Regions from separate parts of the Ferdinandcohnia sp. FSL W7-1320 genome, predicted to be linked through region 1. Evidence: riboswitches for the same ligand, from Rfam matches in the RefSeq annotation. Region 1 holds a riboswitch; each other region holds the start of a gene.
What was found. A riboswitch is a leader RNA that binds a small molecule or an ion and turns the genes downstream of it on or off. The one in region 1 is predicted to bind thiamine pyrophosphate.
Positions count from the first base shown of each region.

Region 1 (8,015 bases):
AACAAGAATGGTATCTGCTCCTTGTGCACGAAGATAGGATGCTGCATCAAATGTTCTTGAACCCGTGCGAAGCGTAAAACTCTTTGTATCAACAATGATCCCAGCTAGTAAAGCTGTCGCCTCAAGCATATTAATTTTTTTCTTCTTAGGTTGATATTCAAGAAGTTCCGTCACCAACTCGGCTGTCGATGATGCATATGGTTCCATATAAACGAGTAATGGTGATTGAATAAATTCCTCTCCACGGCGATGATGGTCAATAACAACCACTTTATCAATTTTTGATACCAGCTTTTCCTCAATTACAAGTGATGGTTTATGGGTATCTACTACAACAAGCAGTGTGTCGTTTGAAGCAATTTCAAGTGCCTGCTCTGGCGTAATAAAGTATGACCATAATTCCGTATTTTCCTTTACTTCTTCAAGTAAACGCCCAACACCTGAATCAATTTCATTCGGATTTAATACAATATATCCTTCTTTATGATTCATTTGTGCTACTTTCAATATCCCAATGGAGGCACCTACAGCATCCATATCAGGGTATTTATGGCCCATGATGATGACTTTATCGCTATCCGAGACAATTTCCTTTAGAGCATGTGAAATAACGCGTGCGCGGACTCTAGTGCGTTTTTCCATTGGATTTGTTTTGCCCCCATAGAATTTAACCTTACCGTTTGGAAGCTTAATCGCAACTTGGTCACCACCACGTCCCAGTGCAAGGTCCAAGCTGGATTGTGCTGAAACTCCTAGCTCAGGAAGGGTTGGGACTCCAATTCCGATTCCTATACTTAGAGTTAGTGCTACGCTATCCCTTGCTGTATTTTCCCTAACATCATCCAGAATCGTAAACTTTGTTTTTTCAAGATTGGATAATATTTCTTCATTTAACACCGCAATGAAACGCTCAGATGAGGTTCGCTTTAAAAACACACCATGTTCATTTGCCCATTCATTAAGGATTGACGTAACCTGACTATTTAAAGAACTCTTCCGTTGGTCATCCATTCCTTGAGTAACTTCATCATAGTTGTCTAAAAAGATGATCCCTAGCACTGTACGCTCAGCTTCATACAATTGCACAATTTCCATTTGTTCAGTGACATCGAAGAAATAAAGTAATCGTTCTTCCCTCTTAATGATTACCTTAAATTTCTGCTCATTTAATGTAATTGTCTCACTCTCGACCTCTTGCTGAATTAAAGGAACAATTAATTCCTCAACATCATATAGTGATCTCCCCACTAACGTATCTGCGTCAAGGCAATTTGATAAGTAAGCATTGGCCCATTCAACTTGAAACTCATCATTATATAGCAAAATCCCAATCGGCATTTCCATTAACGCTTCTTCGCCAACCTTCTTTAAGCGATAGGATAGGGTTGAGATATAATGCTCCATTTCTTTTTTTAGAAGTGAATTTGCTTTGTACAAATAGTACGTAATTAATCCAAGGAGCAGAAAACTTGCTAACCCAATCACCCACTGAAAATAAACGAGAATTGCACTAAAAATACTTGTGATAACAAGTAATGCATATAAGGGATAGCGAAACAACTTTCTTTTGTAAAAGTCTGGCATGTAATTTTCAGCTCCTAAAGCTTTGTTTTACTTCTTTTTACTAATTCGATTTCGCAGTTGGAATCCTAAGTCAATTATACCTAAGATTCGAATAATATAAAGGAGAATTGGTGTTAAGATCGTTAGAACGATCGGTACGACCTTTGGAATTCTTTTTTGATAACAGTAATAATAAATAAATGACAAGCCTTGAATGACCATTAGCAACTGCATAATAAAAAAGAAATTTAAAAAGGCAGTATATCCAAATGTACCCTTTTCCATCTCAACAAAGCTCAAAAGTAAAATCAATAAGTAATACCATAAGACACTCTTTGGAAAATTAATCTCACGAAATGGCGGGAAAGGATTTATTTTTACCCGAAGCCTTACCAGAATTGGTTTAATGGCCACAACTGTTATAAAAGCCAAAAACATCGCAAGAAAAACAAACATACTTGGAATCATGTATTGCATCATTTCTACTGACTCTTCTAGCTGTTTAATGGCTTCTGTATTCATTTCTCCCCCTGTTGCCCTCATTATACTCTCAGCCATGGCAAAAGATTCTTGTGTACTTTCTTTAAGCACTTCAGTAACATTCACTTGTAAAACAAGGTTAACCGTGACAAACATCAGCACAATGGAAAACAAGTAGGACAAACATGCGCCTAAGAAAAGTTCGATTCCACTTCTTCCTCTGTTGATCATTTCACCCAATAAAATCCCTGTAACACCAAACATTATCGTAAGAATAATCCCCATTACAGAACCTAATAGTCCTGAGAGGAAAAAAGCGATAAGTAAAAATAACAATGACTGCTTTACTTTATACTTCACTGTAAACAGAATAAATGGAATGGGCAAAAGGAATGAAAGTACCGTTCCAAGTAGCGGGAGATATAGACTGACAAGTAACAGTACACTGTATACTGCTAAAAGCATGGCACCTTCTGTTAATAATTTTGTATTTTTCACCTTTTCACCTCAACTTATTTGCAACACACCTTCTGAAGAAAAGTGCCTGGCGCTTGGACCCCTCAAGCCAATGGCGTATGGAACTTGACATCAAAAAAAGTGCCTGTTTTATAACCACTTTCTATTTTAAAGATTTACTAGGAAGTCTTCAACTTTTGTACTTCCATTGGATTTGTTGACTTCGGCTTTGACATAGAACACGGCAGTCTTTAGTTGAAGTTCCACTGTGACGAAACTTTTTGTTTTACTTTTCCCTAATTTCTATTATGATAGTAATTAATTAATAAACGTAACCACAAGGGGAGCAATTTGCTGAGAGTGAACGTTAAAAGTTCAGACCCTTCGAACCTGTTAGTTAATGCTAGCGTAGGAATGTGGAGATTTATGAGAACTTATCCTTTTATTAAAGTTGTTCTCCTTTGGGGTGCGTTTTGTTCATTACACACTTCAAGGGGGTTTTTTTATGAGAAATACTAGGTTACAGTCCATGATTGAAGCGGCGATTTTTGCCGTATTAGCGCTAGCTCTAGATATGTTTGTGCCATCAATAAAAATTGGTCCTTCCATCTCTATATCATTCGCAATGATCCCTATATTCATTGTCGCACTTAGATGGGGACTTAAAATTGGTTTCCTTTCCGGTTTTTTATGGGGACTTCTGCAAGTGATCTTTGATCCCTGGATTATCCATCCAGTTCAAGGAGCCATCGATTATTTCTTAGCTTTTTCTTTCATTGGGTTTGCTGGTTTATTTAGAAACGGCGTTCAAGAAAGCTTACGAACTGGTAACAAAGGTAAATCATTAGCTTTAATCATTAGTGCCATTTTCATTGGAAGCCTTGCTCGCTACTTTTGGCATTTCGTATCAGGTTTTGTATTCTTCGCTGAACAACTAAAAGGCTTTGAAGCAGTATGGTTTTCTCTTACAGCTAACGGTATCACTTTTTTAGGTGCATTCATCTTCTGTTCCATTATCATGACCTTATTGATTCTTTCTTCACCCCGTTTCTTCGTACTTAAACAGGAAGTACAGAAACGATTCTAATCGTTCTCTAAATAAACAACAAAAAAGCGATGACCGCATTAGGCGATCATCGCTTTTCTTTATTATTCACCAGATACATATGGTAATAATGCCATTTGACGAGCACGTTTAATAGCAACTGTTAATTTACGTTGGTATTTTGCGCTTGTACCTGTTACACGACGAGGTAAAATTTTACCACGTTCAGAAACGAATTTTTTAAGTAAATCTACTTCTTTATAATCGATGTGTGTAATTCCATTAGCTGTGAAGTAACACACTTTACGACGCTTTGCACGTCCACCTTTACGTCCGCCTGCCATTGATTTTCCCTCCTTTTAAGTGTTGATTATATGATTGACTTACAAGTTAGAATGGAAGATCATCATCTGAAATATCGATAGGTTGTCCATCATTTGCAAATGGATCTTGGTCTACTCTTGTAGGTCCTTGGTTTTGATTTGGGTTCTGATTCTGTCCAAATGGAGAATAGCCGCCTTGGCCTTGGCCTTGGTTACCTTGGTTACCTTGGTTACCGCCAAAACCACCTTGATTGCCACCATAGCTGCCTTGATTACCGCCATAGCCACCGCCAAAGTTACCTCCACCGCTACGCTGTTGGTCATTTGCATTTCTTGGTTCAAGGAATTGAACACTTTCTGCTACAACCTCAGTAACATATACGCGTTTGCCATCCTGGCCTTCATAATTTCTTGTTTGAAGACGACCATCAACGCCTGCTAAGCTGCCCTTCTTCAAGAAGTTTGCAACATTCTCAGCTGGTCGGCGCCATACAACGCAATTAATGAAGTCAGCTTCACGTTCACCTGACTGATTCGTAAATGCTCGATTCACTGCGAGCGTGAAGGTTGCTACCGCAACTCCACTTGGTGTATATCGTAATTCAGGGTCTTTTGTAAGTCTCCCTACAAGAACTACGCGATTCATCATCAGAACCATCTCCTAACAGGATATTCAAACAGAGCCTATACTCTAATAAATTCTTATGCTTCTTCTTTAACAACGATATGACGGATAATGTCTTCGTTGATCTTCGCTAAACGATCGAATTCGTTTACTGCTTCAGCGTTTGACATTACGTTAAGAATCATGTAGTAACCATCGCGGAAATCATTGATTTCATATGCTAAACGGCGCTTACCCCATTCTTTTACGTTTGTAATCTCCGCACCATTGTCAGTTAAAACGCCATTAAAACGCTCAACTAAAGCCTTTTTCGCTTCATCATCAATGTTTGGACGGATGATATACATAACTTCGTATTTTCTCATCACGTTACACCTCCTTTTGGACTAACGGCCCTTTTACCTAAAAAGGGCAAGGAGCAATTATTTCAATTACTCACAGAAAAATATTATAGCACATAAAAAAATCGTAGGCAAGAACTGTTTCAACAACGGATTATTAGCTCAATTGAAAAAATAAATAAAAAGGGCTTGAGTAAGTTAGCTTACTCTGCCCCTTTTATTTATTTTTGTCACCTTTCAGCCAAAGCTGAAAGGCGTGAGGAACTCAAAAAGTTTCTCACGATTGAGCTAATAATCACCTGTTACCTTAACAAAACAGCCACAAAACGACATATCATCGTCCTGTGGCTGAATTCCAGTCAAATAACTTATACATTAAATCGGAAATGAATGACATCCCCATCTTGTACAACATACTCTTTACCTTCAAGGCGAACCTTCCCTGCCTCACGAGCAGCATTCATAGAACCACCTGCAAGAAGATCTTCATACGATACCGTCTCAGCGCGGATAAATCCTCTCTCAAAATCAGAGTGAATGATACCAGCACATTGTGGAGCCTTCATTCCTTTTCTAAATGTCCACGCTCTTACCTCTTGTACACCTGCAGTAAAATACGTAGCTAGTCCTAATAAGTGATACGCAGCTCGAATCAATTGATCAAGACCAGATTCTTCTATTCCTAGCTCTTCAAGGAACATTTCCTTTTCTTCCCCTTCAAGCTCCACAATTTCTGACTCGATTTTTGCACAAACAACAATAACTTCCGCATTGTCCTTTTGAGCAAACTCACGTACTAATTGAACATATTCATTTGAAGAAGGATCTGCTACATCATCTTCGCCAACGTTCGCAACGTATAAAACTGGTTTACTTGTTAGTAAGTGCATTCCCTTTACATATTTCATTTGCTCTTCAGTAAATTCAACTGCACGAGCTGGCTGCTCATTTTCAAATGCTTCTTTTAACTGTACAAGAACCTCATGCTCAGCAACTGCATCCTTGTCCTTTTGCTTAGCAAGCTTTCCAACACGGTCAATTCGCTTATCTACTGACTCAAGGTCTGCTAAAATCAATTCTAAATTAATTGTTTCAATATCAGCAATTGGATCTACCTTACCTGCTACGTGAGTGATATTATCATCTGCAAAACAGCGTACCACATGACAAATCGCATCTACTTGGCGAATATGTGATAAAAACTTATTACCAAGACCTTCCCCTTTGCTGGCACCTTTTACAATCCCTGCAATATCAGTAAATTCAAAGGTTGTTGGTACAGTTTTTTTAGGTTGTACTAATTCAGTTAATTTATTTAAACGCTCATCTGGAACCTCAACAATCCCCACATTTGGGTCAATTGTACAGAACGGATAGTTCGCTGATTCCGCACCTGCTTGTGTAATTGCATTAAAAAGAGTTGATTTTCCAACGTTAGGAAGACCAACGATACCTGCTGTTAACGCCATTGATTTTTCCACTCCTCTTATCCGAAACATACTAGCCTTCAACAATTATAGGTTTTCCTTATAAAAAATACAAGCCGTTTCAGCTAGAAACGGCTTTTGTATAAATCCACCATTCTAAAGTTTTTCAATTCCAACAAGGCAATCATATAATGTACTGCCAAGCCCGTTATCAGAAACTTCATGTGATGTGAGATTATTGACACTACCACCAAAGATATGCCATTGTCCTTCATCAATACAAATAATCTTTGGAGATGACTCTTTTAATATTTGCACTTTCCCTGTAATTTCACCACGGTCATTAAATACCCTTACCTTATCATTCGATTCAAGATTTTTCTGTTCAGCAATATCCTTAGAAACCTCAACTTTTATTGTTTGTAATCCTTCAATCAAAGGATAATTTTGTGAATGGTTTGAACGTAAAGGATGAATCGTTAATAGTGAGTATGGGTATTTTTCACCTAACTCTTGATTAGAAAATGTCGATTCTCTTGGATATGATATTTTTATACGTCCATCATACCCTTTCATCTCTCCTAATGATGATGTGAATTCAAATTTTCCAGATGGAGTTGAAAAATGAAAATCATTCCAGGGTACAAGCTGTACAGGCAATGGTACGTGACTTTTTTCCTTGATTTCCTCAAAGGATATACCCTTCTCTTGTAAAGAACCTACTCCCATTTTTATAAATTCTTTTCTTGTATAATTAAAATCTTCACCAAACCCTAACCTTTTAGCTAATTCAGACCAAATCCAAACATCAGACTTTGCCTCTCCACGAGCTTCGACTAATTTAGGCCCATAATTAACAAAATGATGGTACATGGATGAATAATAAATATCCTCTTCCTCAAACACAGTAGCTGAAGGAAGTACATAATCGGCTAACCTCGCCGTATCAGTCATAAACTGCTCTAATACAACTAAAGTATCTACTGATTGGAAGGCTTCTAGTACCCTATTTGTATTTGGAACCTGAGTTAATGGGTTTCCACTTGATACCATAATCATTTTTATTGGTGGTTCTGAAGCAGTTAGAATCCTTTCCGCTTGCTCGCTCATAACGAAAGATCTCGAATGTTTCTTTCTTTCTGGTAGAGTTAAAGCCACACTATCAAAACTTTGGCCAACTTGCGTATTTCCAAAATTAGCTCCACCACCTGGGATGCCTACATTACCACTGACTGCTACTAATGCATCAATTAGACGAATGGTATTTCCACCATTTGCGTACCGCTGCATTCCTAACCCCATATAGGTTGCCGTTGGCCCATTACTATATATGTTAGCTAAACTTGTAATTGTTTCACGTGGAACATTTGTTACTTCCTCAATTTCGTTCATTGAAATTGATTCAATAGTAGCCAATAAATCACTGAATCCCAAAGTATACTTTTCAATAAACTCTTTATCCTGTAAGTCTAAACGAATTAATTCCTTCATAATACCAATCGCTAACAAACCATCCATACCTGGAGTAATTGAGATATAGGAATTAGCTATCTTTGCCGTTCCATTGTATATGGGATCAATAACAATTATGTTAGTGCCCTTCTTTTTTACCTCTTGTAAATAACCAAAGAGATGCATATTCGTGCGTGCCACATTTCTTCCCCAAATGATTACATTTTTACTATTGTATATATCATCAGGTGCATGACTTGCTGAATTTCCAAAATCCCAATTTTGTGCTTCAATACCTGATCC
Region 1 covers NZ_JBBPAM010000001.1:5,404,199-5,412,213, forward strand. Annotated here, with positions in the region: gene NST91_RS25755 (DHH family phosphoesterase) at 1-1,584, opposite strand, end outside; gene NST91_RS25760 (YybS family protein) at 1,612-2,541, opposite strand; TPP riboswitch at 2,830-2,931, shown strand; gene thiT (energy-coupled thiamine transporter ThiT) at 3,005-3,586, shown strand; gene rpsR (30S ribosomal protein S18) at 3,649-3,888, opposite strand; gene ssb (single-stranded DNA-binding protein) at 3,935-4,516, opposite strand; gene rpsF (30S ribosomal protein S6) at 4,570-4,857, opposite strand; gene ychF (redox-regulated ATPase YchF) at 5,202-6,302, opposite strand; gene NST91_RS25790 (molybdopterin-dependent oxidoreductase) at 6,417-8,015, opposite strand, start outside.

Region 2 (8,015 bases), 3.2 Mb from region 1:
TAATATAGAAGTTTTTGAATTCACAAACACGAAAGGGTTTACAAGAATAATCTAATGTTTACCGTTAGACGTTGATTGGAGGTGTAATATAAAGGCTTGTTTGTATTTGGTTTGCATTGAGACTTAGTTAAAAAAATTGCAAAGGTGGTATTTTATGAAGTTTAGAAAAGCAATGGTATTGGTTATGGTTTTTTCCTTATTTGCGCCATTTTTCTTGACCGGAAATGGTACGGCTCACGCTGCAGCAATCGATTCGATTCCCAACACTATTAGGTATATGAAAGATTATGACAGTAGTTTTCTATCTGTTTCTGGTTATGCCTCAATAGGGGTGAATGACCGAAGTGAATACATTGATACACCCTATTATCGACAGGTCAAAACAGAAAGAGAGTTTTTACAGGCCATCTTGGATGCACAAGCTGGAAGTGTGAAAGTAATTGAAATCGCTAAGGACTTAAATTTTGGGTGGAAGAATCTAAATCTGAGTTCTGAGGAAACAAAGAAGTTTCGTTTCATTACGAAATATCGAGATCCTATGAACGGATTTACCAATCCAAAAATAGAAGCTTCTGGTGTTTCACAACTAAATATTGATAATGTTGATGGACTCACGATTTTTTCAAAAAAAGGAAAAACGATAAGATCTGTCGAGTTAAAATTACAACGGTCTACGAACGATATCGTCATTCGTAATCTGAACTTTGATGGCATGTGGCAATGGGATGATACAGGAAAACACAAGGAAGTAGGCTGGACTTATATTAAAATAAATGGTGCCAACAATGTATGGATTGACCATTGCAAATTTCCAATTGCAGCGGATGGATTAATTGATACAGAGAACGGTGGCTCCAACATCACCATTTCCTGGTCTGAATTCGGATTACCTGCAGATGAAAATCCCTCAACAGACACTGATATTTATCAAACGATTCAATTTATGGAAGAGAAATATGCTTCAAATGAACTGAATTCCGATAGTGTGTATTACAACATGCGAAATGAAGGTGCCACTAAAGAACAAATCATGGCCTATGCTGCGTATCACAGTAAGGTGCATTTATCAGGTTCAGGTGATAAAGACTATGTGAATTATGTGTCTAGTAGTGGCGATGAGATAAAGGATGGCAATCAAAGAATACGTTTAACACTCGCTTATAATACCTATACCAATGTTGGACAGAGAATTCCTATGATACGCCAAGGTTCTGGTCATGCGTACAACTTGTATTTGGACAATTCCTCTCATCAAGCGATTTTAGAGAATGTCTCGGCAATTGCTGAATTCGGAACAGATACACTTTCACGGGCACTAAATGCTAGAAATGGAGCCTCGATTGCAGCAGATACATCTGTATTCAATGACATTAACGAGCCAATCATTGGTGCAGAGATTCAGGGATTAGATACTAAAAATATGGACGCCCAATGGGCTGAGTTATTCCAAGCAGCTTATAATAGAAACTTAATTGTAAACTCAAAAATTACCAACCAATATGGCACGTATACAGGAAGCAGCTGGGACAATAATGGTGAAAATCTGTTTACAACAGGATTTATATGGTATGACAAATCAACAATCGGAAATTGGGCATGGTCTTCTCATATTGTTGGAAGTGAAAATATGAGTAAAATGAATCCACCTACTGATCCATTTACCTTTGAATATAACTATGACGAGAAACTCCCTTATACGTATACCGTGGTTCCTTTAGACAGCGTTGTTCCAACACTTACAAAATATGCAGGTGCAAACAAGGTAAATATGAGCCCAATTGCATGGTTAAAAACTGACTATAACTCCAACAGTAAAGGTCGATAATATAGGGGGACAGAGGTTCTTTGTCCCTCTGTCCCCATGTCCTTACAGTTTAATTGGCCACTCCTCAAGGTTTTCAGCCATATCCCAGAACATATACTCAAACAAACTGGTTTTGACGACGATTTCTTCAAGTACAGCTAAATCTCGTTCCGGTTTTTCGCTTGCGATTTCATTGATTAGCGTCTTACAATCTTCCGCCAAGGCAGTAAACTCATCGGATGAATACATTTTCACCCATTCACCATAAAATTCATGTTCAACAGCTCCATGCCATATTACGAGCTCTTTTCCAATAAAGTTATAGCTCCAAGCACAAGCAAGGACTGCTGCGACAACATTATCTACACCACCGAGCTGCGCCACATTCAACATGTAACTTGTGTAAGAAGTTGTAGTTGATGAAGGCTTTGTTGCCTCAAGCTCTTCAGCTGATATTCCAAATTTTGCGGCATATTGGCGGTGAAGATCCATTTCCATCTCTAATGTCCCATGCAAAAGGTTTGCAAATATGGACATCGTTTTTAAATCTGGAGCTTTTGCACTCCCTAATGCAAATAGACGGCAATATTCAATCAGGTACACATAATCCTGCTTCATATAATGCTTAAACTTATCCTTATCCAACCAACCCTCGCCAATCCCTTTCACAAATGGATGCTCCAAATACGAATTCCAGATAGGCTCCACTCGATTCCATAAACGATCTGTAAAAAGACTACTCACTTTCTTGTCCCCTCTCTCCATTTGACCTTGGGGAGATAAAAAAACAAAAACCCATCACTAGTTTGCTAGGAATGGGTTAGGCAATATAAAATCGTTCAGTCTAAACATAACGTGCCAACTCCACTTCCCTACGCTAGTGTTACCTAGATCAGGTTCAAAGGGTCGATATTTCTTCTATCTCTCAGCACAAAAATGCTCCCCTAGTCGAATTGTTAGATTATTAAGTTACTAGATACTAGTTAATCATAGTGGCTATGAAAAGGCAACTATTCATGTCCATTGTCCCGCTTGAGTGATTGTCCTACTCAGAGCTTCCTGCAATTAAAACAATCATTTCATATACTTTGCAACCAACGCGTAGCATCTTTCCCTAGTTAGACTTGCTTTGGTAGCAACATATTCTAAGGTTTCCGTCGAGCCACCTTTATATTTCAGTGATGATTCTTTTGCAGTTTCATCTCTATATTTAATCCAATTCCGCTGTTCTTCTCGTAATTGATCCATCTGTTCAGAATCAAGCTGTTCATTCAATACACCATAAATTTCGTTCAATTTCTGATCCCACTTTTTATACCTTGCCGCCTCTTGTTCTTCTAATTCTGCCATTGTTGTTGTATCTTCGGGGTTTCTATCTGCTTCTTCCATTTCATTTAATTCTTTGAGATATGTATCCTTCATACCTTGGTTTATTTCTTTGTTGTCACTAGACTTCGATGACTCTTCATTTTCATTCGTTGATGGTTCTTTAGATGTCACATCTTTGTTTTTAATCTGAGTATGTTCAGGACTCTCAGATTTAACTATTTCACCTGGCTCCTCATCGGTAGCCGGTTTTTCCTCTGTTTTTAGATCGGTGCTAGTTTCTGATTCTTCATTTTCTGGTTTAGCATTTGCCTCATCCGTTGAATTACTACATGCAACCAACGAGAATAATGCTATGATAATTATTACAATTTGTAAACGCTGTTTATTTTTCATTACACTGCCTCCTCTACCAAACTAGTATATCATAAAATTTTCCAGTAACATTTAAGGAAGTTCAAATTCTTTTTTAAGCAATCCTCACCTAATGCAAACAAAAAACACTCACATTTGTAAGTGTTCGATCGACTATATTGTGTTACCTTTTTTCTTAGCATCTGCATCCAAACCAGCACCAATGGCAATACCCATGCTCATACCAAACGATATACCTAACGCAAAGTTGTCAATTATTGTTAATCCAAACACTACACCTAAACTCATACCAATGGACATATATAATGATAGATAAAATCCTTCTGATACCAACTTATGCTTCTTCTGAAGATGTGAAACAATTCCTTGAATGACTTGTTTATGCTGTTTACATTCTTGCTCAATACTATCTATTTTTGCTTCTAACCCCATAAAATGTTTCTTTAAATCAACTAGATGTTCTCGACATTCCTCACAATTCGTCGATAAAGAATCCAGCTTTTCAACCACTCTTTCACATTTATTTAAATCAAGTTTTTTTGCTTGTTCTTTACTTATGTTACTCCTTAGCTTCCTTAAATTTGTTTTTATATCGTCTACAAGATTTTTCAATACACCACCGCCTAATGAAATCTTAATTTGGCAAAGGATCGTTTTTTCTTATACCTTATATACGAATAAAACTCGATTTAGTTTCATTTTTCCATCCACTTTTTACCACTCCTGTTAAAACCGATACAAAAAAAGGAGAGGATTAACAATAATCCTCCCGGTTCCTTTTTTTTAAACTACTCCATATATTAATGAACATTACTCACGAAATTAAGATTAATCAACCATATTGGCGAATGGCCTCTTTCTATGTATTTTTTTAAAACCCTTAATCAGTTGATTTTTTACATCATTAGGATCCTCAACGGTTAGTTCCTTCCAACAAACAATCAAATGATTAATATCCTCTATTTGCCAAATAACCCTACCACCGTAGTGGCTTGCATTTTTCCCACTACCAAATTTTAACAACTGTTTTATTCTTGAATTCAAAGTTGCAGAGCTTTTTCCACCACCGGCTTTCCCGATATAGATTACTTTCGTATTCTTTATCCAACTTTCATTTAATTTTTCTACTGGAACATTCGGATCTTTCCCTTTAAAATAACCACCCGTACCTTCTGTTAAAAACTCTGGTGAATCATCAGGGGTATAAAGCACCATATAAACCCCTTTATTATGTGGAACGATAGAGTGATTTTGCATCAATTCAGTAACCGGAATATAACCTTCGAAGCCATAATCTTTAATTGATTTAAAATTATTATAATCCATAACATCACCTCATTAAATGAGTATGAGTGCAACTTACTTTTATTCAATCTAATTGTATAGAAACAGGATCATTATCCACCTTGGCTACTGATGCGTCCTTTCGTTATTCATTTAAAAAAGGCACATGAACCCTTAAGTATACAGGGTTTAGGCACCTCTTCTTTTCTTTAAATATACTTAGCTGTTATTGATCGTTCACAATTTTTTAGTCCTCCAGGTGGCCCTTCATATAAAATTTCTCCACCACCTGTACCTCCATCTGGACCTAAATCAATAATCCAATCACTATTTCGTATGACGTCTAGGTTATGTTCTATGACAATAACTGTATTACCCTTTTCAACTAATTTTTCGATAATCGCTAGAATATTGGAAACATCGGACAGATGCAGTCCGGTTGTCGGTTCATCTAAAATATAGATATTCCCCTTTTTATTTATCTCTTTTGCGAGCTTCAGTCGTTGACTCTCTCCACCAGATAATGTGTTTAGTGGTTGGCCTAAAGACAAATATCCAAGTCCAACAGTCGCCATACTTGTCAATTGGCGCTTGATATCTTTGGCTTCAAAAAACTCCACAGCTTCTGCTACAGACATATCCATAACCTCTACAATATTTTTTCCTTTGTACAGGTATTGAAGGACCTCCTGTTTGTAACGATCTCCGTGACATTCACTGCATTCCATTTCCATTTTATCCATGAAGGATAAGTTAAGCTCTACCGTTCCTGTTCCACCACATGTTTCACAAGCACCTTTTGAATTATAGCTGAATAATCCACTCTCCACATTGTTCGCTTCTGAAAATGCTTTTCGAATCGAATTCATAATACCGGAGAAGGTTGCCGGATTGGATCGTATGTTACCATGAACCTGGCTTTGGTCTATACGAATGGAATCTGGAAAATCCTTTGCAAAAACCTCGTTTACAAGCGTACTTTTACCAGAACCCGCTACCCCCGTAACAACAGTAAAAACTCCGATTGGCACGCGAATGCTCACATTTTTCAAATTGTGGAGGCTACTTTTTTTACTTTCCAAAAACTCATTAACAGGTCTGGGATTTGTTTTAATTTCCATTTTCTTGTTTAAAAACTGAGCAGTAAGTGTATCAGAAGATAATAACCCCTGATAACTTCCACTATACATGATATGTCCTCCACCAGTACCTGCATTTGGACCAACATCGATGATATGGTCTGCAATTTGAATAACATCAGGGTCATGCTCCACAACTAAAACCGTATTTCCCTTATCTCTTAACTTTACTAGTAATTCATTTAATCGGTAGACATCACGTGGATGTAGTCCTGTACTTGGTTCATCAAATATGTACATTAATCCAGTTAGGTTACTGGACAAATATTTCACCATTTTTACACGCTGAGACTCTCCACCAGATAGAGTAGGTGTTTCCCTTGTTAAGGTCAAATAACTTAGTCCAATGTCGCAAAGATTTTTAACACGTTCTGCAACCCCGTCTACAATTGGTTTCACACTTGGTACATCAAAGCTTTGAAGAACATCCATTAATTCATCGAGTTGCATGGATGTCAGGTCATAAATGGAATAACCTTTGAAAGTTGAAGACAAGACCTTCTCATTGTACCGTGTCCCTTGGCAGCTAGGGCATTTGCCAGTTGTCGTAAATTCTTTCAGCTTTTTCTCAGCAGCTTTCGATGTATCTTTATCTCGATTCACATTTTGTCTCATAAATTTAACGGCCAAGCCCTCATACGTTGTGTTAATCTCACCATTCATATAATTAACGACGATTTTTTCCTCACCGGCATAAACGAGCTTTTCAAACTCTTCCTTGGTATAATCCTTTATTTTCTTATCGTTGTCGAAGAATCCAGACTCAGCATATGCTTTCCATTGCCATGTCCCTGGACCAAACCCCGGAAGTAAAATCGCTCCTTCATTTAAGGACTTTTCTTTATCTAACGCAGCTTCGAGGTTTAATGTAATCGTTCTACCAATCCCCTCACAATGTGGGCACATCCCAAGTGGATCATTAAAGGAATATGCATTACTCCAGCCAATGCTTGGTTGTGCAAACCGTGAAAAAAGAAGTCGTAACAAAGGATGAATGTCAGTAACCGTCCCAAGAGTTGATCTTGCATTACCACCAAGACGTTTCTGGTCAACTATAATTGCAGTGGAAAGGTTATTAATTTCATCCGCCTCAGGCCGGCCGTATTTCGGCAGAAACTGACGGGCAAAACTACTAAAAGTCTCATTTAGCTGACGACCTGCCTCCTGTGCTATCGTATCAAATACAATCGATGACTTCCCAGAACCAGAAACCCCGGTAAAAATCGTAATTTTCCCCTTCGGAATCTGAACATGAACATTTTTCAAATTGTTCTCCCGTCCATTAATAACTTCAATAAACTCCTGCATCATTCAATCATCATCTCCCTTACTTCGTACAATTTAGCTTGTCCATCTTACCACAACTTGGGACAGAGGGACAGGTCCCGCGTCCCACTATTTCTATCTAATCTACCTCTCTAAATCACATCATTCCATTTCCTTTTATAAAAATGGTAAATAATGAAATAGGCATTTTAATTGCCTAATCAAAATGTTGGAGAAAAATTTTTATATGACCAGACAAGTTCAACTTGGTAAAACAGATTCACAGCAAGATGAAACCAAGCGTTTGACCAATATTTAAGTAGCATTTACTTTTAAAAGTGACCCCTACATATGGTAAAATAAAATTCCTTGGCAGGGGCATTTCAAAAAACGAGTTGGCATCTATATGACCAGCTCGTTTTTTCATATAACCACTTAACATGGTGGTACCAATTCCATCCATCGATTATCTCTCCCTCTCCCATATAAGCAGAAAACTTTAAACTGTTTCTTTTAGAATGTATCATTATTTTTGCACGCTAATAAAGTACCACTGATTAGCTAAGTATATAATGGTACTGTTTTTTTCATAACAATCAACTGTTAAGGAGGCTTCAACAATGAATGTAGACAATAAATTTATGCTATCAACTTACACTCTCCCTAATGGAGTTGAATTAAAAAACAGGCTGGTCATGGCACCAATGACTAACTTTTCATCTAACCCAGATGGAACTGTTTCAGATGCAGAAGTGAATTACTACGCACGCCGCTCAAGTGGTGTTAGTATGGTAATCACGGCTTGTACATATGTTACACCA
Region 2 covers NZ_JBBPAM010000001.1:2,221,320-2,229,334, reverse strand. Annotated here, with positions in the region: gene NST91_RS11235 (pectate lyase family protein) at 155-1,825, shown strand; gene tenA (thiaminase II) at 1,868-2,548, opposite strand; TPP riboswitch at 2,657-2,760, opposite strand; gene NST91_RS11225 (lysozyme inhibitor LprI family protein) at 2,879-3,526, opposite strand; gene NST91_RS11220 (glycine zipper domain-containing protein) at 3,659-4,117, opposite strand; gene NST91_RS11215 (hypothetical protein) at 4,334-4,831, opposite strand; gene NST91_RS11210 (ATP-binding cassette domain-containing protein) at 4,999-7,239, opposite strand; gene NST91_RS11205 (hypothetical protein) at 7,475-7,657, opposite strand; gene NST91_RS11200 (NADH-dependent flavin oxidoreductase) at 7,815-8,015, shown strand, end outside.
Region 2: linked by a shared signal. The riboswitch ahead of tenA (thiaminase II) and the one ahead of thiT (energy-coupled thiamine transporter ThiT) in region 1 are both predicted to bind thiamine pyrophosphate.

Region 3 (8,015 bases), 1.8 Mb from region 1:
GTTACCTCGCATGTTGAGTTGGATTATAAACATACGCTGTCGAATGATTATATTCAAGCTGTAATTGGAGCAGGAGGAATTCCGGTTATTTTGCCAATTGGCATTGATGAAGATGTTTCACAGATTGCCAGTAAGATAGATGGGCTTCTACTGACAGGGGGAGGGGATATTGACCCAACCTTATTTGGAGAGGAGCCACATCCAAAGCTCGGGACGATTTCGCCAGGAAGAGATGATTTTGAGCCAGCCATCATTCAGGAGATATTAGATGCAAATAAGCCAATCCTTGCAATCTGTCGCGGTATCCAGATTTTGAATATTGCACTTGGTGGGGATATGTATCAGGATATTTATGATCAACATGAAACCGGGCTACTTCAGCACTCACAGAAGGCAACAAGATATCATCTTGCCCACTTTGTGAAAGCAAAGGAAGGGAGTTTGCTAGAATCTATTGCAGGGTCTTCTGAATTTAAGGTGAATACGTATCATCACCAGGCAGTTCGCCATGTACCATATCCACTTGAGGTTTCAGGGGTTGCATCAGATGGAATCATCGAGGCAATCGAAAGCAAGGGACATTCTTTTGTGTTAGGCGTGCAATGGCATCCTGAAGGCTTGGCGGTCAATGGTGATGAGATTGCGAAACGTATTTTTACAAGATTTGTAGAAAGTTGTTAAGAAAAAAGGAGTTAAGTCTTATACACAGGACTTAACTCCTTATCTTTATCCCCAGTACTCTAAATACTCATAATTGTCAGTGGGAACTCTTTTGATTACTTCATTCGCTTCATTACGATAAATTTCATATTCACGGTAGATGTCAACCTTATTACCGTTGACAATCTCAGTGTCAACATACTGCATCTCCAATTCTAGAATCAGTTCCTCTTCTGAAGTATCCTCTTCCGGATTTGCTGTTACTTCTTCGTCCGAAGACATACCAGATACAGAAATTGCATTTTTGTATTCATAGACATCATCTGATTCAATTACACCGGTCACAAATATAATGGATAGAATCCCGATGGCGGTCAACAATTTATTCAAAGTTACCAAACTCCTTTGTTCCATATCTATTACTCATCTATATGCATTCGAGAAAAAGATTAGGACAACTAATCCCACGGGAGTTGGTAAAAGTCTGTTATCGGATACGATCCTTTCGAAAACCATCATATATACTAATTGCCGCAGATACTAAGAGAATAGTAATTACACCAATAATAAACCTAGAGTTAAAGTGATCTGGGTTCATGGTGAAAAGGTCTTCGGATATATAGGTGATAAAGGCCTGGTTCATGATATTCGGATGTATGAATATCACGATGAATACAATGGCTCCGATTAGTTCGACAGCAGCATTAGAGAAGGCCAAGCCTTTCGTCCATTGTCCCTTAATTAATTTATATAAAGCAAGTGAAATTTCTGTAACAATCACAATAAGAACGATTGGCCAGAACTGTAACAAAACGTCTTGATTTAAGGCTGGAATTACAAATTCAAGTCCATCTTTCCCGCCTTCGTAGATACCTAAAAGCTGATTTGCTTTAAAATATAGAGTTGCCCAAATGGCAGTCCATAGTAAACCTCCAAAAACTTCAAACTTTGAGATCGCTTTTTTCTTTGGGATATAGGTTATACTTTTTAAATCATCTGGAGTCCATTTTTTTAGACTGGCTGTTAATGGTTGGTCATCTTTTGATTTATCCGTTCTTTCGATAATGGCAAACACAATTGTCAGCCAAAAGAATGTTTGTATTGATACTTCAATAATTCTCCATATGCCGAAACCGACAATTTCCAATACCATATTAATGATGGTTTCCTCACCTTGTTGCCCAAGAAAATACTCAGGGATGATTGCGATGAGTGAGATAACAGCCGCAATCGGTATAATCATTTTTAATAAAGTAACATACACATCAAAATAACGTGGTCCAATAAGGTACATGGGCCGATCAAGATAACCACTGGCCAATTTTGCCGGGCTCCCTAATTTTTCTAACGCGATTTTTACATCTTCTTCATTGTAATCATCGGGCAACATGTCCTCGATTGTCGACCGCAGTTCAAGAGCAATGTCATCTCTCACTTTTTCAGGAAGTCGTCGCGTGACTTCCTGAATGTAAATTTCAATCAGATTCATAATCTTCCTCTCCCTCTAATAATTTATATAGCTCTTTCGAATTTTGAATCCATTCCTTTTTTAATTGTAAAAAGATTTCGAGACCGTATTCACTCAAAACATAGTACTTTCTGGGCCTACTCTCCGTTGTGTCCCAATTGCTTGTCACTAGTTCCTGTTTTTCCAGCCGACGAAGCAGTGGATATAACGTACTTTGCTCAATGTTGATACCTGACCCCTCTAATAACTGGACTAGGGAATAGCCATATTGTGGGGTTCGTAATTGACTCAAAACCGCTAGTGTCAACGTTCCTCTTCTTAGTTCAGTTATTAATGAGTTAAATAAATCACTCATTTACCCACCTCATTTTTATTACTATATGACATACAGTATTTGATTTATACTATGTATCGTACACTATTGTTGCGAAGAAAACAATTCTTTTTTTAAAATTGGGTGAATTAATTAAATCGCTTTATTAGGGATAAAATAAATCTCAACAAACTAAAAAGGAGTTTTATGATGGCTGCTTCACAGCTCTTACTAAGGATCGCTATTGCTTTTGTTGTGTTATTTGTACTTGCAAGAATAATGGGAAGAAAAGAAATCAGTCAAATGACATTTTTTAATTTTGTTTCTGCCATTGCTATAGGCTCTATTGCCGCAAATTTTGCAATGAATTCAAATGTAAGTATAGTAAATGGGGTACTAGCGTTAATAGGCTGGACTGTTTTTACATTAGCGATTGCTTTTATTGATATAAAGTCGAAAAAAGCAAGGAAAGTAACAACAGGGGAACCGATCATTGTGATAAAAGAAGGAAAGGTTATGGAGAATTCACTTCGTTCAACACGACTAGATATGGATACCCTTAATTCAATATTAAGACAAAAAGGGTACTTTTCTATTAAAGATGTACAGTATGCCATCTTTGAAACTAGTGGCCAACTTTCGGTGATGCCATACGAACATAAAATGCCTTACACAAAAGAGGATGCCAGTGTTAAGAGTAATCCCTATATATATCCAACCTCGACCGAGGTCATCTCAGACGGTGTAATTAATAACATGAATCTTTCTAGATTAAATTTAGATACAAACTGGCTAAACCAACAATTAAAAAATGCTGGGGTGACGGATGCATCTGAGGTCTTTTATGCAGAGGTACAAAAAGATGGGACACTATACATTGACAACATAGACGACAATATGATGCATTAAGCCTCCGGAAAAATGTATAGGACTTAAAAAGAATGACAGCACAGATTCGTATGCTATAATAGAATCAAATTGAATAGTGCAGGGGAGCTCACACTTGTGGGCTGAGAGTAAGCAAAATGTAGCTTTGACCCTTTACCTGATTTGGATAATGCCAACGTAGGGAATGTGTGTAAGTATGACGATTCATGCGGTATATCTGTTTCAGGTATACCGCATTTTTTATTTGAATGGAGGATTACCATGTTTGAGCAAATCTTAAAAAACGTTAGGCAAAAAACACCGCTCGTCCATAATATTACAAACTATGTGACGGTTAATGATGTTGCAAATATCGTCCTTGCTTGTGGAGGTTCACCGATTATGGCGGACGATCCAAAAGAAGTGGTGGATATTACAAGTATTTGCAATGCGCTTGTGATTAATATCGGTACATTAAATGAGAGAACGATAGAATCTATGATTTTAGCAGGGAAGGCAGCAAACAAACTAGGACATCCTGTTGTTTTGGATCCAGTTGGAGCAGGGGCGTCCAGCCTAAGAACTAATACTGTTTATCAGCTTTTAGATGAGATACGATTTGCTGTTATCAGAGGGAACCTATCAGAAATAAAAACGGTGCATGCAGGCAGTGGAAATACCAAAGGTGTGGACGCAGCTGCAGAAGACGTCATCAATGAAGGTAATCTCGAAGAAATGATTCAGTTTGCTAAACAGGTAAGTAAACAAACAGGTGCAGTCATTGTAATCACAGGTGCTATAGATATCGTTGCGAACACGTACGAAGCATTTGCAATCAGAAATGGCCATCCGTTGATGTCGAAAATTACAGGGACAGGCTGTATGCTTACTTCTGTTGTAGCTGCTTATTGTGGAGCGAATCCTAGTGAAATTTTAAAGAGTACAGCCGCAGCAGTGAGCGCAATGGGATATTGCGGTGAATTAGCTCATCAAAAAGTAGAAGAAATGGATGCAGGAACTTCATCATTCCGTATGTACTTGATTGATGTGATGAGTAAACTAAATTTTTTGCAATTGCAAGGTGGTATGAACATTGAAAATCGATAAAAAATTTATGCAACTATATGCAGTAACAGACCGTGCCTGGACAGGCAGCCAAACCTTAGTGGAACAAGTCGAAGCAGCGTTAAAAGGTGGTATTACATTCCTTCAACTAAGAGAAAAGAATCTTGGGTATGATGATTTTTTACAAGAAGCTATTGAACTTAAAATGTTAACGGCTTTTTATGATATTCCTTTTGTTATTAACGATAATGTTGAAATTGCGCTAGCTTGTGATGCAGATGGTGTGCATGTTGGTCAAGAGGATATGCGGGTTGAAAAAGTACGTGAAATGATTGGCACGGATAAAATTCTAGGCGTGTCGGCTCAAAATGTAGAACAAGCTATTGCTGCTGAGAAAGCTGGTGCAGATTATCTTGGTATTGGTTCGGTATTCCCAACAGGTACAAAAAAAGACGCGAAACCAATGACATTCGAAACCGTGCAAGAAATTTGTAAGAGTGTTTCGATTCCCATCGTTGCAATTGGTGGGATTAATAAAACAAATATTTTAGAGTTAGTTGGAAGTGGGGTAGACGGTGTTGCGGTTGTATCGGCAATCTTTGCACAGTCCGATATCACAGCCGCTACAAAGGAGTTAAATAAGCTTTCAGCAACGATGGTAGGGAGTGGAAAATAATGAAAAAGGTATTGACGATTGCAGGATCTGATTGTAGTGGAGGAGCTGGAATTCAGGCAGATATTAAAACAATTACAGCCCATAATATGTATGCAATGAGTGCAATCACAGCTCTTACTGCTCAAAATACAACTGGCGTATACGGGGTTCTCGATTCGACTCCTGAATTTGTCGGGCAACAGCTGGATTGCATCATGACTGATATTTTTCCTGATAGTGTAAAAATCGGCATGGTGTCATCTCCTGAAATCATCCATAAAATCGTGGAAAAACTAGAAGAATATAAGCCTTCAAATATAGTAGTGGATCCAGTCATGATATCAACTAGTGGGAGTAGACTTTTGAGTGAATCGGCAATGGACGCCTTGATTAGTCAATTAATTCCGCTTGCTACTATTATTACACCCAATATTCATGAGGCTGAGGCGCTTGGTGGGATGGAGATTACCACGAAGGAAGACATGCAAGTGGCTGCCCAAAAATTGTACGAAACCTATAAAGGGGCCATTTTGATTAAAGGTGGACATCTTGAAGATACTGCGGATGACCTATTATATAATAATGGCGAGTTCACATGGTTCCCTGGAGAACGGATCAGTAACCCGAACACGCATGGCACAGGTTGTACACTCTCATCAGCCATTGCTTGTAATTTAGCAAAAGGCCATGATATTAAAACGAGTATAAAAGAAGCAAAACAATATATTACGGGAGCAATTGAAGCGGGACTAGACCTTGGAAAAGGCAGTGGACCATTGAATCATTGTTACGCCCTAAAGAACTAATTAGAGTTGCAGCGTCTGAAGCAGTTGTGTCAACTTCTGACAAGGCACCGCCGAACAAGGGGGATAGTGTCTGAAGCCGAGGAGACTTCGGACAAGGGACCACCGAACAAAGTGGGATAGTGTCTGAAGCGGAGTTAAATTCGGACAAAGAATCGCTGAACAAGCGGGATAGTGTCCGAAGTCGAGGAGACTTCGGACAAGGGACCACCGAACAAGTGGGATAGTGTCCGAATTCGAGCAAACTTCGGACTTGGGACCACCGAACAAGCGAGATTGTGTCAGAAGTCGAGCAAACTTCGGACAAGGAATCGCCGAACAAGCAAGATCGTGTCCGAAGTCGAGCAGACTTCGGACTTGGAACCGCTGAACAAGTGAGATTGTGTCAGAAGTCGAAAAAACTTTGGACATGGATTCGTAGAACAAGTGAGATAGTGTCCGAATCCGAGCAGACTTCGGACAAGAGACCACCGAACAAGTGGGATAGTGTCCGAAGTCGAGCAAACTTCGGACTTGGGACCACCGAACAAGCGAGATTGTGTCCGAAGTCGAGCAAACTTCGGACAAGGAATCGCCGAACAGGCAAGATTGTGTCTGAAGCCGAGCCAACTTCGGACTTGGGTTCGTAGAACAAGTGAGATAGTGTCCGAAGTCGTGCAAACTTCGGACATGGATTCGTAGAACAAGTGAGATAGTGTCCGAAGTCGAGCCAACTTCGGACTTGGGTTCGTAGAACAAGTGAGATTGTGTCCGAATCCGAGCAGACTTCGGACAAGGGACCGCCAAACAAGCAAGATTGTGTACAAAGTCGAGCAAACTTCGGACAAGGAATCGCCGAACAAGCGAGATAGTGTCCGAAGTCGAAAAAACTTCGGACATGGATTCGTAGAACAAGCGAGATAGTGTCCGAAGTCGAAAAAACTTCGGACTTGGATTCGTAGAACAAGTGAGATAGTGTCTGAAGTCGAGCAGACTTCGGACTTGGAACCGCTGAACAAGTGAGATTGTGTCCGAAGTCAAGTCAACTTCGGACAAGAGACCACCGAACAAGTGGGATAGTGTCCGAAGTTGAGCAAACTTCGGACAAGGAATCGCCGAACAAGCAAGATTGTGTACAAAGTCGAGCCAACTTCGGACAAGGAATCGCCGAACAAGCGAGATTGTGTCCGAAGTCGAGCAAACTTCGGACAAGGAATTGCCGAACAGGCAAGATTGTGTCTGAAGTCAAGCAAACTTCGGACAAGGAATCGCCCTACAAGTAAGCCAGAGTCTGAAGCGGATACAACTTCTGTCTTGGCACCACCGAACAAGCGAGCCAGTGTCTGAACCTGAGAACACTATTAACATTAGATGTGTTTTACTTCGGAGATGATTGATTCTATTAAGTTTGCAACGCTTTGATTCTTAGCTAATCTTGGACTTTGTCCAGACCAAAGGGACATGAAGTCTTTATTATTCTGCGAATTTGATGCCTTTCGGATATCCTGGGTAAGTGAATTTTGAACAGGGAACTCTGGGAGGTTTTTTTCGTGTTCCTTCATGTTTTCAATAAAGGGATTGATGAGTCCTCGTGCCCATTTACCAGAAAATGTACGGGTTACGACCGTTTCGTCATCAGACGCATTCAGAATGGATTTTTTATGGATAGGATGTGCCCCACTCTCAATGCATGTCAAAAATGCGGTCCCCATTTGAACAGCCTGTGCACCTAAGCAAATAGATGCCTTTAATCCTCTGCCATCCATGATTCCACCAGCGGCTATGACTGGAATCTTAACGTTATCAGCCACTTGTGGTATAAGTGACATTAAGCCAATTAAGCCCTTGTGCCCGTTATGAATAAATCCTCCACGATGCCCACCAGCTTCACTGCCTTGAACAACAACTAGATCCAATCCTGACTTTTCGATTTCTATGGCTTCTTTAACAGATGTTGCTGTTCCCATTAAAACCATCTGATGTTGTTTTAATTTGGAAATCAATTCTTTTGAAGGAAGACCAAATGTAAAGGAACAAATAGAAACCTTTTCCTCAATGATAACGTTAATTTGCTCATCAAACTTCTTTATTGTATCCGTAAATGAAGGGATCTCAACATGTTCATTTGGAGGTATGTTTAATTTTTCACGAATCGGATTAAGTAATTGATTTGCTGACTTCACTTCATTTTCTTTAGTATGAAAT
Region 3 covers NZ_JBBPAM010000001.1:3,555,203-3,563,217, reverse strand. Annotated here, with positions in the region: gene NST91_RS17630 (gamma-glutamyl-gamma-aminobutyrate hydrolase family protein) at 1-681, shown strand, start outside; gene NST91_RS17625 (hypothetical protein) at 727-1,050, opposite strand; gene NST91_RS17620 (HAAS signaling domain-containing protein) at 1,148-2,149, opposite strand; gene NST91_RS17615 (helix-turn-helix transcriptional regulator) at 2,136-2,483, opposite strand; gene NST91_RS17610 (YetF domain-containing protein) at 2,652-3,350, shown strand; TPP riboswitch at 3,421-3,530, shown strand; gene thiM (hydroxyethylthiazole kinase) at 3,591-4,415, shown strand; gene thiE (thiamine phosphate synthase) at 4,402-5,049, shown strand; gene thiD (bifunctional hydroxymethylpyrimidine kinase/phosphomethylpyrimidine kinase) at 5,049-5,834, shown strand; gene NST91_RS17590 (NAD(P)H-dependent flavin oxidoreductase) at 7,178-8,015, opposite strand, start outside.
Region 3: linked by a shared signal. The riboswitch ahead of thiM (hydroxyethylthiazole kinase) and the one ahead of thiT (energy-coupled thiamine transporter ThiT) in region 1 are both predicted to bind thiamine pyrophosphate.

Region 4 (8,015 bases), 2.7 Mb from region 1:
GGATGCGGTTAGGCTTGCTCAATTATTCCGTGCTGGTGAATTAACATCCATTTATGTACCAACTGAAGACGATGAAGCTCTTCGAGATTTAGTTCGTGCTCGCGAAGATGCCAAAGAGGATGAGTTAAGGGCAAAACACCGACTCACTAAGTTTTTATTAAGACACAATATTAAGCCTCCTACTGATGTTCGTAAATGGACCCTTAAGTATCGGGAATGGTTAAACAAGTTAGAATTTACTCGTTCTACGTCTAGAATTGTATTTCAAGAATATTACTATCAACTTCAAGAGATCGAACAACGGATAAAACGGTTAGAGAAAGAAATAGATATCCAAGCAACCGAAGGTTTACACGCTCCTGTAATTCAAGCACTTCAATCGCTTAGAGGTGTGGCAACTATTACAGCCACAAGTTTAGTGGCAGAGATTGGGTCCTTTAAAAGATTTACCTCGGCTAAACAATTCATGTCATATGTAGGTCTTATCCCAAGCGAATATTCTAGTGGTGAGAGTCGAAGACAAGGTAAGATTACGAAAACAGGGAATAAACACGTTCGCCGTCTTCTGATAGAAGCAGCCTGGAGTTATCGATATCAACCTGCAGTAAAAGGAGAATTAAAAAGAAGACAAGAAGGTCAGTCGGCCGTTGTTCAAGCTATATCATGGAAAGCTCAAAATCGTCTTCATAAAAAGTATTTCCGATTATTATCAAGGGGTAAAGAAAGTGGGAAAGTCGTAACGGCAGTGGCAAGAGAACTAGCTGGGTTTATCTGGGCAGTCACGCAGGAAATAGAAACAAACTCTAGAGTTTTAATTGAATCTTAATCTATTATAAAAATTCGTTTATAAAAAACTGCAGTTAAATTATGTGATTTTAAGAGTAGGGCTCGAAGGCAAAGTATAACACCGGAAAGGATAATCCACGTGGTCCCTTTGTGCTATGTCTAAATAGGCTAACGCACGTGACGAGTTGGTGGTAGATCCTTTATACGGAAAGATAAAATGTGAGAATCCACGAATATCAGAGTGCTTACCGAAGCTTAGACTTTTGCCTTCGTGCCGTGTTCTTAACTTCTGAATAAAGGAGGAATTTAATTCTCAGCTTAAAAAAGTGTCTCAATCTATGGATTACCAGTCAAGGAGAGCACTTGACAGGCAATCCATAGATTGAGGAGTAGTCAGTAAGCTGAGAAGGGAAATCCCTAGACATAAAATGTCTCAAACATTTATAAAAAAGAAAAGAAGCCAAAAATGCTTCTCTTCTTAAGTGCGCCAAAAAACGGCAATTATAATTAGGGATTCGAGGGGAACTTGACAGTTTCGTTCATATCAGGGACCTGTCCCTCTGACCCCTTGGAAACTTATGCCTTTTCAATTGGACGGAATTGTGGTAATTTTAGGTTATAAGTTAATAGTTTTGTATTTTCACTAGGGGAACTCTTGATAAGAGCTGAGAAAAAAGTAGTTTACTTTGAAACCCTCATTACCTGAACAGGCTTGTACCTGCGTAGGGATGTGGTTAAGGCAATCGTTTTTTATGTGTATACATAACAACCACTTTCCTACTTTGGAGAGTGGTTTTTTGTTGTGCTTTAGCCGTTATATTCCTTTTTTACGCTGCAAGTTGTTAGACGAAAAGGAGTAGTTCAATGAAATTAATTGCTGTGACCGATGATCGACAATCTGTAAAAGCTGTTGCTGAAAAAATTATTGCGATTAAAGATGTAATTGATTTCGTGCAGATTCGAGAGAAATCAAAATCTGTTCTAGAAATAGTGTCCTTAATCGAATATTTACTTAACAACGGTATGAAGAAAGAGAAAATCATCATCAATGACCGCCTAGATGTTGCACTATGTATGGATATACCTACTGTCCATTTACCTGAACATGGCCTCCCTGTAAAGATGGTGAAAAAATGTTACCCGCAAATAAAAGTGGGTTGCAGTGTTCATTCCTTTGAAAAAGCAAAAGAAGTGGAGACAGATGGAGCCGATTACATCCTATATGGCCATTGCTTTGAAACCAATAGCAAACAAGGTCTAGCCCCAAACGGCGTTGAGCCTATATTACAAATGAAAAAAGAACTAAGCATCCCTGTTTATGCAATTGGTGGCATTACGTTAGAAACATTACCATCAATCCAAGCAGTTGGGCCGGATGGTGTGGCAATCATGTCCAGTATTTTTGCGACAGATGAACCTTATTCCATCACAAAAACATTCAGTGAGGCGATTCACCATGAAAAATAGGTACGAAGTAGTTGTAATTGGTGGTGGAATTATTGGTTGCTCCATTGCTTATTATTTAGCCACTGCACAAATGGATGTTGCTCTATTTGATGGAGGACAAATTGGTGCGAAAACAACCAAGGCTGCTGCTGGCATGCTAGGTGCTCATTCAGAAAGTGATGGTGATTTCTCCCTCTTCTTCCCTTTTGCAAGGTCGAGTCAATTTGAGTACATACGATTAAAAGATGAACTTTTTGATTTAAGTGGGATTGATATTGGATATCGAAATGGCGGTATTATAAAGCTAGCACTCACTGAAAATGAAATGCAAGACCTCCATTCACTTTTAAAGCAACCTACTGTAAAAGAGTTGAGCCGGCAAGAAGTCCAATGTATGGAACCCGGGATTAGCAATGACGTTTTAGGAGCTGCCTATATCAAAGATGATGTGAACGTCATTCCGACTAGTACCTGTGAGGCTTTTGCAAAAAGCGCCCAAGTACTTGGTGCTTCTATTTTTGATAGCTGCCACGTCTATGGAGTCGAAAAACATGGAAACAACTACAATATGAAGACTGCAAAAGGCAATGTCCAAGCAAAGTACATCGTAATTGCAACTGGTGTCTATAGTAATCACCTTTTTCAGAATCTAGGAATCTCTGAACAACTGTCATCTGTAAAAGGAGAAAGTATCATTGTTCAGCACGAGAAGCCTCTTTTACAACACACGTTGTTTCATGACAAATCTTATATCGTGCCAAGAAATAACGGGAAACTCGTGATCGGGGCAACGATGATTCCAGATGACTGGAGTGAATCGATCAACCTTGATAGTGTTGAGAGTTTAATTAATAAAGCGAAAATGATGCTCCCCTCCTCTGCTAACTGGAAGATTGAAGGGTTTACATCTGGTTTGAGACCTACCACATTTGATGGGCATCCATTTATCGGCAGACACCCTGAGGAGGAACAAATTTTGATTGCCTGTGGCCATTTTCGAAATGGGATTCTCCTTGCCCCCGCAACTGGGAAAATGATACGTGACCTAATTTTAAATAAAGAGGTAAAACAGGAATGGATCGATGCTTTTCGTATTGATCGAAGACAAAAAACGTTGATTTAGGGAGGTGAGAACATGAAGATTAGACTTAACGGAGAGCAGGTTGAACTTCCTGAAGAAGTAAATTCAGTGGATAAGCTTTTGACTCATTATAACTTGGAAAATCGGATCGCGATTGTAGAGATTAATGAGGATATTATTCAAAAAGATGACTATAAAGCGATGAGACTTAAAAATGGCGATATTATTGAAATCGTCCAATTTGTAGGAGGAGGATAATCATGTTAACAATAGCAAATCGTACATTCCATTCTAGACTTTTATTAGGAACAGGAAAATATCCATCTTTTGAAATTCAAAAGCAAGCTGTTGAGGTTTCAGATGCTGAAATTTTAACGTTTGCTGTGAGAAGAATGAACATTTTTGAAGAAAGTCAGCCCAATTTTTTAGAGCAATTGGACTTAACGAAATATACACTTCTTCCAAATACAGCAGGAGCTAAAACTGCTGAGGAAGCGGTTCGAATAGCGAAACTAGCTAAAGCATCTGGATTGTGTGACATGATTAAGGTTGAGGTTATAGGAGATGACAGGTCCCTTTTACCAGACCCAATCGAAACGTTGAAGGCATCGGAAATGCTTCTCAATGAAGGTTTCATTGTGTTGCCGTATACGTCAGATGATGTAGTGCTAGCTAAGCGATTAGAGGATCTCGGTGTACATGCGATTATGCCGGGGGCAAGTCCAATTGGTTCAGGTAAAGGAATTATTAACCCGTTAAATCTAAAATTTATTATTGAGCAATCTCAAGTTCCGGTCATTATTGATGCGGGAATTGGTTCACCAAAGGATGTTGCTCATGCAATGGAACTTGGAGGAGATGGTGTTCTGTTAAATACGGCTGTTTCAGGTGCAAAGGATCCAGTAAAAATGGCACTCGCTGTCAAACTTGCGTTAGAAGCAGGAAGACTAGGCTATGAGGCCGGACGCATTGAGGAAAAAGATTACGCAGTAGCGAGTAGCCCTTTAACAGGGTTGGTAGGATCTTAACAATTACTGAAAACCAATGGCCTGACCCCATAAGCATGCTTAAAGGCAGGCCATTGGAATATCCACGTTCATGAATATTGTTGCAACTCCAATAGAAATGTTCTTGTTTAGCGATTATTTGACCCTAGTCCAGTTCCGTCTCGACAACCATCATATCCAGTAGTACCTGCACCAGGACCTCCATTAACACCAGCGCCTGTTCCAGCACCACTGCCTGCTGTTCCAGTTCCCATCGCACCAGCACCACCGGTACCAGTAGTTCCTGTCCCAATACTAGTAGTACCAGTACCACTTTGACCATAATAGAGGTCATCATTACAATCTTGGTTACGGTCATTCATGATGTTACTACGGCCATTGTTATTGTCAAATCTGTCGTTTTGATTGAAACCATGCCCATTATCGTTTCTTTGATTCAATATTTTGACATCCCCATTATTTTTGGTATCAAAGTTATTATCGTTACCTTGACATCCTGCAAGTCCGACAACTAATAATGCTGCACCTAAAATAGTTTTGACAGGTTTCCTCATGTATTAACCCCCTCTTTATAGAAACGTTAAAAATTTTAACGCTCATATATAGAATGGCTTAACACATGTCTATCTAAATCTGTTAGATAACGGTAATACAATGGGGTTTTTTTCAAACCCAAAATCCTTAAAGATGACGTTAAAACCCAACTGCCTTAGAATCAAATATGGACTTTAGGTTTTTTATCAACTCTACTTGATCCTCATCTGATATTAAATCAGTATAAATTTGTTCTTCCTTCCCATTGTTCATAATAAATAGAATGACATCACTAACTTGAACAACTACCTCTACTTGACTAAATAGAATTTGTTTTCTTCGAAAAAGAGATCCTCTGTATATTGATACGCTTCCACCTTCAAGAATAAGATAGTCTTTTTTATTTAATGTAAAATAGTATTTTGCTCTAAGTATCGCAATCAAAATGGAAGAAATTAAAATAATAAATATGATTGGATTTGTAAAATTAGCTGCATCAAAGATTATATAATAATATATACTTAAAAAAATGATAATGAGTACGTATAAAATTGAATTTATCGCTTGTCTAATCCATTTCTTTTTTGATGTAAATTTGTACCCCGTTACTCGTCACCTCCTTTTCACGAACGAATTTTAGTGATAGTAACATAATATTCAATGTTCTTCATCATTATGATTTTAATAATAATTTCTCCCTCACCATCCATCGATAAACAAGTTAAAACTATGATGGATAATTTAAAATAAACCTAAGTCCCAAAGTTCCCAAACAACATCATACTAATTGTGAAAATAATGATAATTAGTAAAGCAAACATACCCACTAACGAAAAAGCGACATTAATAATTTTCAAACGTCCTTTTTCACTTAATATCGCAGTTATAAATGACCCTATTAACAGGCTTAACAACAACAATAAGTCTAATGATTAAGGTAAAGGTTCTATTGCTTGTGGGATTACAAAACCTAGAACGATAAAAAGACTTATTAAAATCAATGAAATCAAACCTAGATATTTTTTCAACACATCCACCTCTTTAAAGAAAACCTCTAATATCAACGTTTAACTCTCTCCGAATAATTCTACAAATTGGTACAATTTCCCTTCTCAATAACTTGAAACAATTTCCTATATGCATATTTTATTACCAATTTAGGCAATGTAAGTATTAATACTGGGTTAGAGGAGGAAAAAAGGTGTTTCGCATGAGAAGACTTCCTCAAGAAAAAGGGACGAAAGGTAAAGAAGCTCCAGAGAAAAGTCAATCTGTGAATGTTTCATTATCAAATAGCCTTGATGAGAATGTCCTGTTTTTTTCCTCACTTTATAAAGATAGTTCAGATGTCGTTTTTCATTCATTTGCGATTGGCAATAAGAAGGCCGCTGTTGTTTATATAGAAGGATTAAGTGATCTACAAAAGCTTGATGAACTTGTACTTGAAAATTTATTGAAAATGACAGAAATTATTGAGAAAGATTTCATTCATTCTTTAAAAAACACGATTCCGATTTCGAATATAAAAAAGATAGATACGTATTCAGCCTGTAGTGATGCAATTGCCAATGGCAACCCACTCTTACTGCTAGATGGTCTTAAAGAGGCCTATTCTTTAGGAATTGTAAAGTATGAAAAGCGTTCCATTGAAGAACCATCAGCTGAGAAAGGAATCCGTGGACCCAGGGAAGGTTTCACTGAGTCCATAGGAGTAAATACATCGTTAGTTCGACGGATTATCAAAGATCCTTCCCTCAAAATGAAGCCACTATATGTTGGTAAATATACAAAAACAAAAGTAGTCATTTCATATATCGAGGGACTAGCTGACCAGAACTTAATTCAGGAAATGGAAAATCGCCTAAATCGGATTGATATTGATGGAGTTTTAGAAAGCGGATATATCGAGCAATTTATTGAAGATCATCCTTTTTCACCATTTCCACAAGTTTTATATACGGAACGACCGGATGTTGTTTCTGCCAATTTACTAGAGGGCAGAGCGGTATTAATGATTGACGGTACCCCTTTTTCCTTAATAGCGCCAATTAGTTTTTTTAGCTTATTTCAATCCCAAGAAGATTATTATGAACGTTTTTGGATAGGAACATTTATTCGAATCATTCGTTTTATATTTTTAGGAGTGGCTATCTTCCTCCCTTCTATCTATGTTGCGATTACGAGCTTTCATCAAGAAATGCTTCCGATCAATCTGATGCTGAGCATTGCTTCCGCAAGGGAAGGAGTGCCCTTTCCAGCCATTGTAGAGGCTTTTTTGATGGAGCTTGCCTTTGAAGCATTACGGGAGGCTGGTCTGCGATTACCCAAGCAAATTGGTTCTGCAGTTAGTATCGTAGGTGCCTTAGTAATTGGTCAAGCCGCGGTACAAGCTGGAATTTTCTCTGCACCTATGATTATTGTGGTTAGCATTACAGGAATTGCTTCTTTTCTAGTCCCACGATATTCCATCGGTCTTTCAATTCGGCTGTTACGATTTCCAATTATTATTTTGGCAGGTCTTTTAGGCTTAATCGGAGTAATGCTTGCTTTAATCGTCCTAATCATTCATTTATCAACGTTGAGATCTTTTGATATTCCATATTTAAGTCCAATTAATACCTTACATAAGAATCCAATGCAAGATACGTTTGTTCGTTTTCCATTATGGAAGATGAACTTTCGACCTCATTTAACAGGTAACATTGATTCGGTAAGACAAGGAAAAACAATAGAACCACAACCAGACAAAGGAGGAGACTAATGTTCTCCAACCTATTTTTATGCTAGATGGCGGTGAAACATTAAATGGTAGAAAAGGGCAGAATTACAGCGCCACAAACGGAATTTATTATGATACCAACGATTATTGGGACCGCAATTCTTTCCATTCCATCTATTGATGCAAAATTTGCTGGCCATGATATGTGGATGACTCCTATTTTAGGCTCGTTGATTGGATTTTTAACAGTCTACATCGTCTGGAGATTGCACGAATTATATCCTATGCAAACCCCTATCGAGTATAGCGAGAGGATAATTGGTAAAGCTGCAGGGAGAGTATTTGGACTTCTCCTTACACTATTCTATATTCATAATTCAGGGATTATCGTTAGAGAATATTCAAGTTTCATTTCGACAAATGTAATGACAGATACCCCAAT
Region 4 covers NZ_JBBPAM010000001.1:2,696,767-2,704,781, reverse strand. Annotated here, with positions in the region: gene NST91_RS13540 (IS110 family RNA-guided transposase) at 1-826, shown strand, start outside; TPP riboswitch at 1,422-1,532, shown strand; gene NST91_RS13535 (thiamine phosphate synthase) at 1,651-2,253, shown strand; gene thiO (glycine oxidase ThiO) at 2,243-3,355, shown strand; gene thiS (sulfur carrier protein ThiS) at 3,368-3,571, shown strand; gene NST91_RS13520 (thiazole synthase) at 3,574-4,341, shown strand; gene NST91_RS13515 (hypothetical protein) at 4,449-4,874, opposite strand; gene NST91_RS13510 (hypothetical protein) at 5,014-5,298, opposite strand; gene NST91_RS13505 (spore germination protein) at 6,065-7,615, shown strand; gene NST91_RS13500 (GerAB/ArcD/ProY family transporter) at 7,660-8,015, shown strand, end outside.
Region 4: linked by a shared signal. The riboswitch ahead of NST91_RS13535 (thiamine phosphate synthase) and the one ahead of thiT (energy-coupled thiamine transporter ThiT) in region 1 are both predicted to bind thiamine pyrophosphate.